Luteibacter rhizovicinus DSM 16549: one gene and its partner. The protein of the gene in region 2 interacts with the protein of the main gene of each other region in a pairwise test. Links are inferred from orthologs where the notes say so. Each region holds a gene or a part of one and is shown on either strand. Other genes may lie near its edges.

Evidence for each region.
Region 1: the proteins of gyrB (region 2) and gyrA interact in binary tests that used the Escherichia coli proteins (3 or more experiments, as listed by UniProt). The link is inferred for Luteibacter rhizovicinus DSM 16549 from one-to-one orthologs.

What each region holds. Positions count from the first base shown.
Region 1 is NZ_CP017480.1:4,664,174-4,667,640, forward strand. The notes cover bases 208-3,357. They hold gyrA (DNA gyrase subunit A), read right to left. Parts: upstream 3,039-3,357; coding sequence 408-3,038; downstream 208-407. Other genes in these bases: BJI69_RS21315 (peroxiredoxin), read left to right, coding at 208-272; BJI69_RS21325 (GtrA family protein), read right to left, coding at 3,178-3,357. Also shown: more of BJI69_RS21315, read left to right, coding at 1-207; more of BJI69_RS21325, read right to left, coding at 3,358-3,467. UniProt on the Escherichia coli protein: A type II topoisomerase that negatively supercoils closed circular double-stranded (ds) DNA in an ATP-dependent manner to maintain chromosomes in an underwound state.
Region 2 is NZ_CP017480.1:1,596,458-1,599,887, forward strand. Bases 318-3,430 are described here. They hold gyrB (DNA topoisomerase (ATP-hydrolyzing) subunit B), read right to left. Parts: upstream 3,039-3,430; coding sequence 597-3,038; downstream 318-596. Other genes in these bases: recF (DNA replication/repair protein RecF), read right to left, coding at 3,106-3,430. Outside these bases: BJI69_RS07255 (tetratricopeptide repeat protein), read right to left, coding at 1-270. UniProt on the Escherichia coli protein: DNA gyrase negatively supercoils closed circular double-stranded DNA in an ATP-dependent manner to maintain chromosomes in an underwound state.

The DNA of each region.
Region 1 (3,467 bases), 3.1 Mb from region 2 along the record:
CCTGCATCTCGGTCAACGATGCTTTCGTGATGCACGCCTGGGGCATCTCGCAGGGCGTGCCGGACGATCTGCTGATGCTGGGCGACGGCAATGCCACGTTCGCCATCGCCCTCGGCCTCGAGCTCGACGGCACGAAGAACGGCATGGGCATTCGCTCCAAGCGGTTCGCGATTTATGCCGAAGACGGCGTGGTGAAGCTGCTGCACGTGGAAGCACCCGGCGAGTTCCGCGTCACGGCCGCCGAGGCGATGCTCGAAGCCATCGACGCCTAAGCGCTCATGTAGGAGCCAATTCATCGGCGATCCCGCGGCAGCGGGCCAGGATGTCGCGAGCACCCAATCGCCGATGAATCGGCTCCTACAAAAAACCTGCAAAAAAAACCCGCCTTTCGGCGGGTTTTTTTGTTCTTACGCGTCGCTCGGTTCGTCTCCGACGGGACCGCTTTCGATCGGTGGCAGATCGGCAGCGACATCACCATCGATGACCTCACCCTCGCCTTCGATCTCCAGCTCTTCCTCGGCTTCCAGGCGAACCACGCCGATGAGCGTCTCGTCCTTGGGTAGCTTGATCAGCGTCACGCCCTGCGTGTTGCGGCTGAGCTGCGAAACTTCCGAGACGCGCGTGCGGACCAGCGTGCCCTGGTCGGAGATCAGCATGAGCTGCTGGGTCTCGGTGACCTGGGTGGCCGCGACGAGGCTGCCGTTACGGTCCGAGCACTGGATGGCGATGACGCCCTGCGTGCCGCGGCCCTTCTTCGGGAACTCGTCGAGTGTCGTGCGCTTGCCGAAGCCACGTGCCGTCGCGGTGAGGATGTCGCCCTCACCCGCCGCCACGATGAGCGAGACCACTTCGGCCTCGTCGGCCAGGCGCATGCCGCGCACGCCGGTGGCGGTGCGGCCCATCGAGCGGACCGTGCCTTCGTCGAAGCGCACCGACTTACCGTTCGACGCGAACAGCAGGATATCGCTCTCGCCGCCGGTCATCGCGACATCGACCAGGGCATCGCCCTCGTCGAGGTTGATGGCGGCCTTGCCCTTCTGCAGCTGGAACGCGAACTCGGTCAGCGGCGTCTTCTTCACCGTGCCCTTGCGGGTGGCGAAGAACACGAAGCAGGTGGGATCGTATTCGCGCACCGGCAACAGGGCCTGCACCTTCTCGCCCTCGCCCAGCGGCAGCAGGTTGACGATCGGCTTGCCACGCGCACCCGGACCGGCTTCCGGCATCTGGTACACCTTGAGCCAGTACACGCGACCGGTGCTGGTGAAGGTCAGCAGCGTGTCATGGGTGTTGACCACCCACAGCTGCTGGACGACGTCTTCGTCCTTCAGTGCCGAGGCCGAGCGACCCTTGCCGCCACGCTTCTGCGCGCGGTAGAGGCTGGCCGGCTGGCGCTTGATGTAACCGGTGTGCGAAAGCGTCACCACCACGTCTTCCGGCGCGATGAGGTCGAGCACGTTCAGGTCTTCCTGCGAGTGCTGGATCTCGGTGCGACGCGCGTCGCCGTAGTCCGTGCGAATCTGCTCGAGCTCTTCGCGAATGACTTCGAGCAGGCGCGCGGGATTCTCGAGGATCTCGATGAGCGCGCGGATCGTGTTGAGGATTTCGCGGTACTCGTCCGAGAGCTTTTCCTGCTCCAGGCCGGTGAGGCGATGCAGACGCATCTGCAGGATTTCGGTGGCCTGCGCCTCGGACAGCTGGTAGCCGTTCTCATTGAGACCGTCGCGCGGATCCATGTCTTCCGGACGCGACGACTCGGCACCCGTGGCGGCGAGCAGCGCCTTGACCAGGCCCGGCTCCCAGCGACGGGCGACCATGCGCTCGCGCGCCTCGGCCGACGATGCGGAGGTGCGGATCAGCTCGATCATCTCTTCGATGTTGGCGAGCGCGACCGTGAGGCCTTCGAGGATATGTGCGCGCTGGCGTGCCTTGCGCAGTTCGAAGATGGTACGGCGCGTGACGACTTCACGGCGGTGGCGAATGAAGGCCTCGAGGATGTCCTTGAGGTTCATCAGCTTGGGCTGGCCGTCGAGCAGGGCCACCATGTTGATACCGAACGTGACCTGCAGCTGGGTCTGCTGGAACAGGTTGTTCAGCACGACGTCGCCCATGGAATCGCGACGGATCTCGATGACCACGCGCATGCCGTCCTTGTCGGACTCGTCGCGAAGTTCGCTGATGCCTTCGAGCTTCTTTTCCTTGACCAGCTCGGCGATCTTCTCGATCAGGCGAGCCTTGTTCACCTGGTACGGCAGCTCGTGGACGAGGATCGTCTCGCGGCCGTTCGCTTCGGTTTCGATCGAGGTGCGCGCGCGCACGAGGATACGGCCGCGACCGGTGCGGTACGCCTCGACGATGCCGGACGAGCCGTTGATGATGCCGGCGGTCGGGAAATCCGGACCGGGAATGAAGGTCATCAGCTCGTCGACGCCGAGCGAGGGATCCTCGATCAGGCCGAGCACCGCATTGATGACTTCCGTCATGTTGTGCGGCGGGATGTTCGTCGCCATGCCGACGGCGATACCCGCCGAACCGTTGACGAGCAGGTTCGGCACGCGGGTCGGCAGGACCAGCGGCTCGTGTTCGCTTTCGTCGTAGTTCGGTCCGAAATCGACGGTTTCCTTGTCGATATCGGCCATCAGCTCATGCGTGAGGCGCGCCATGCGCACCTCGGTGTATCGCATGGCGGCGGCGTTGTCGCCATCGACCGAACCGAAGTTACCCTGGCCGTCGACGAGCATGTAGCGCAGCGAGAACGGCTGAGCCATGCGGACGATCGTGTCGTAAACCGACGCGTCGCCGTGCGGATGGTATTTACCGATCACGTCACCGACCACGCGGGCCGACTTCTTGTACGGCTTGTTCCAGGCGTTGCTCAGCTCGTTCATGGCGAACAGCACGCGTCGATGTACCGGCTTGAGGCCGTCGCGCACATCGGGCAGTGCACGCCCGACGATGACGCTCATCGCGTAGTCGAGATAGCTCTGACGCATCTCGTCTTCGATGTTGACGCGGATGACTTCTTTGGCGAGTTCTGCCATCAATCGGCTTCCTGGATATCCATCAATAGGCCCCCGCCGGCCGCGCGATTCGCGGTATCGCGACGCGGCCGACCCAACCCGTCGATGGTAGCACAACGGGCGTCTAAAAGACAGCTAAAAGACGTTCTAAATCAATGACTTACGCAGGTGTTTTGGCGGCGCCGAAAAGGAGTGTCCTGGCGAACACGAAATTCGCCACGGAGCCCGCCACCGACCCCGCGGCCACGGCGACCGCAGGCCACTCACGCAGCGCGGGAAACAGCTGGAAAGCGAGTACGTAGACGCCGTTGTTGATCAAGGCGCCGACCGCCATCAAGCCCATCCAGCGGATCCATTCGGCGCCCTGACTTCGACCCGAATCGCGCTGTGCGAAGGTGTGGTTGCGGTTCCACCACCAGGTGACGGTCGCCGCGCTGAGGAACGATACGA
Region 2 (3,430 bases):
GCTGCTGGTAGCCGTACCGTCGGCAAGCGGCTGCAGGATCTGCAGTGCCTTGTCCTTCTCGCCGTTGTTGGCGGCGTCGAGGCCTTCGTTCAGCGCCTTCTGGTCCTTGTCGCTCTTCAGATCGAGCTTGGGTTCCGTCCGGGTGGCGTTCGGATACAGCGCTTCTTTCTTATCCTTGGGTGCGGCGTCTTTCGCGACGACAGCGCCACTGGCAAGGGAAAGGGCGATCGCAGTAGCGAGCACCATCTTGATCAAGGAACCCTGTTTCATTGACTGACCTCGGCTGAAGGAGTCGTCGCACAGTGACGTGCTCCGGGGGACTACAGAGGTTAACCCGATTCTATTCCTAAGAACAAGTCGCAGTGCCGCAAAAATGGTGAGTCAAAACAATGACTTGTTATATGAACGTTGGCGCTGACGAAATTAGGCCAACTTTCGGCCCTTGAAAACGCTGTTTTCATCCCACCTCATAGGAGGTTGGGCCGGAGAGACAACAGGTTCAATTCGCGGGCGTATGGAGCAAAAAAAAGCGCCCGGAGCATCGCTGCCGCCGGGCGCTTCGAGACGCGTGAATCGGTATGAGCGTCGCCTCGACGTCAGACGTCGAGGTTGGCAACCTTCAGCGCGTTCGATTCGATGAACTCGCGACGCGGTTCGACCGCCTCGCCCATCAGCATCGAGAACATCTGGTCCGCGGCGACGGCGTCTTCGACACCGACCTGGAGCATGCGACGGGTTTCCGGATTCACCGTGGTTTCCCACAGCTGCTCCGGATTCATTTCGCCCAGGCCCTTGAAGCGCTGGATGGTCCGGCCCTTCTTCGCTTCGTCCAGCAGCCAGGTGCGGATGTCGGCGAAGTTGAGGACGCCTCGCGAACCGTTGCCGCGACGAACCACGGCGCCCGGCTGCAGGCGGAGTTCCGCCAGCTGCTGCGAGATGGCCAGTATCGAACGGAACTCGATGCCGCCGAAGAAGGCCTGCGGCATGATCCAGGTGTGGCTCAGGCCGTGCTGCATGCGTTCGACTTCGATCGCCGCACCCTGCTCGTTCAGTGCCGGGCGGAAGCGCAATGTGTAGGTCGGCTTGCCGAGCCCGCTCGCGCTCAGGCGCTTGGCCAGACCGTCGAGCCAACCCTGCATCAGACCCGCGTCCGTCCACACCGCGTCGACCATCGGCGCGTGCTCGAGCATCGCGGTCAGCGAGGCCACGTCGAAGCGATGGCTCAGGCGGGCAATCTGGTCGAGCGCCGTCTGGTAGTCGTGCAGCAGCTTTTCGAGGGCTTCGCCGCCGATGCCCGGGGCGCCCTCTTCCGGCGTCAGCGACGCGTTGTCGACGGCGCTGGAGATCAGGTAGTCATTCAGGACGGCATCGTCCTTGATGTACATCTCCTGCTTGCCCTGCTTCACCTTGTACAGCGGCGGGAGGCCGATGTAGACGTGGCCGCGCTGGATCAGCTCGGGCATTTGGCGGTAGAAGAAGGTGAGCAGCAGCGTACGAATGTGGGATCCGTCCACGTCCGCATCGGTCATGATGATGATGCGGTGGTAGCGCAGCTTGTCCGGGTTGTATTCGTCCTTGCCGATACCCGTACCGAGCGCGGTGATCAGCGTGCCGACTTCGGCCGACGAGATCATCTTGTCGAAGCGCGCCTTCTCCACGTTGAGGATCTTGCCCTTCAACGGCAGCACGGCCTGGGTCCGGCGGTTGCGGCCCTGCTTGGCCGAGCCACCTGCGGAGTCACCCTCGACCAGGAACAGTTCGGACAGCGCCGGATCCTTCTCCTGGCAGTCGGCGAGCTTGCCCGGCAGGCCGGCGATATCCAGCGCGCCCTTGCGGCGGGTCATTTCGCGAGCCTTGCGCGCCGCGTCGCGGGCGCGTGCCGCGTCGACGGCCTTGCCAGCAATGGCCTTGCTCTCGCCCGGATGCTCGAGGAGGAAGGTGGCCAGCTTGTCGTTGATGACCTGCTCGACCGCCGTCTTCACCTCGCTGGAGACCAGCTTATCCTTGGTCTGCGAGGAGAACTTCGGGTCAGGCACCTTCACCGACAGCACGGCAATCATGCCTTCGCGCATGTCGTCGCCGGACAGGGCGACCTTGGCGTTCTTGGCCAGGCCTTCCTTCTCGATGTAGTTCTGCAGCGTGCGCGTCAGGGCGGCGCGGAAGCCGGTGAGATGGGTGCCACCGTCGCGCTGTGGGATGTTGTTGGTGAAGCAGAACATCGTTTCCTGGTACGCGTCCGTCCACTGCATGGCCACTTCGACCACGATCCCTTCGCTCTCGGAGCTGAAGCTGATCACGTTCGGGTGCAGCGGATTCTTCAACTGGGACAGGTGCTGCACGAAGGACTTGATGCCGCCTTCGTAGGCGAAGATGTCCTTGCGCTCATTGCGCTCGTCCACCAGCTCGATCGTGACGCCCGAGTTGAGGAAGGCCAGTTCGCGCAGGCGCTTCGCCAGGATGTCGTAATGGAACTCGATGTTGTTGGTGAAGGTCTGCGGACTGGGCAGGAACCGGACCATCGTGCCGCGACGATTGGTGTCGCCAAACACGGCGATCGGGGCGATCGGGTCGCCGTGGGCATATTCCTGGCGATTTTCCTTGCCGTCGCGCCAGATGGTCAGCCACAGCTTTTCGCTGAGCGCGTTGACCACGGAGACGCCGACGCCATGGAGGCCGCCCGAGACCTTGTACGAGTTCGCATCGAACTTGCCGCCGGCGTGGAGCACGGTCATGACGACTTCCGCCGTCGACCTGCCCTCTTCCGGGTGGGTTTCCACCGGAATGCCGCGACCGTTGTCGGCCACGCTGACCGAACCGTCCTGGTGGATGATGACCGTGACGTAGTCGCAGTAACCGGCCAGGGCTTCGTCGATCGCGTTGTCGACGACTTCGAAGACCATGTGGTGCAGACCGGTGCCATCGTCGGTGTCGCCGATGTACATGCCTGGGCGCTTACGAACGGCGTCCAGGCCCTTGAGGACCTTGATGCTGCCGGAATCGTAGGCGTTCGAATTGGTCGGATCGAGAGGTTCGTTCATGCGATGCCTGGTGGTGGCGCAGGTTTCGGTCCCGGGCGATGCGCAATGGCTCGGGACAGTCGATCGATTATAGCAAAGCCGAGACGACACCCTGTTCCACGTGGAACACAGTGACCGGCTGCTCGATGAGGGCGGATGGGATCTCGGTTCCCGTCACGAAGACCTGGACGTCACGGCCGAGAAGCTGGGCGACGACCCACTCTTGATGGGTACGATCGAGCTCCGATGCAAGGTCGTCGAGGCAGACCACAGGCCACTCTCCGCGGATTTCAGCGTGCAGTGACGCCTGCCCAAGAAGGCATGCCAGAGCGCAGAGCTTCTCCTGCCCACGGGACAGGTGTTCCCGCAGCGGTGCGTGCTCGAAGCTGACGGTGAAGTCGGCGCGGTGCGGG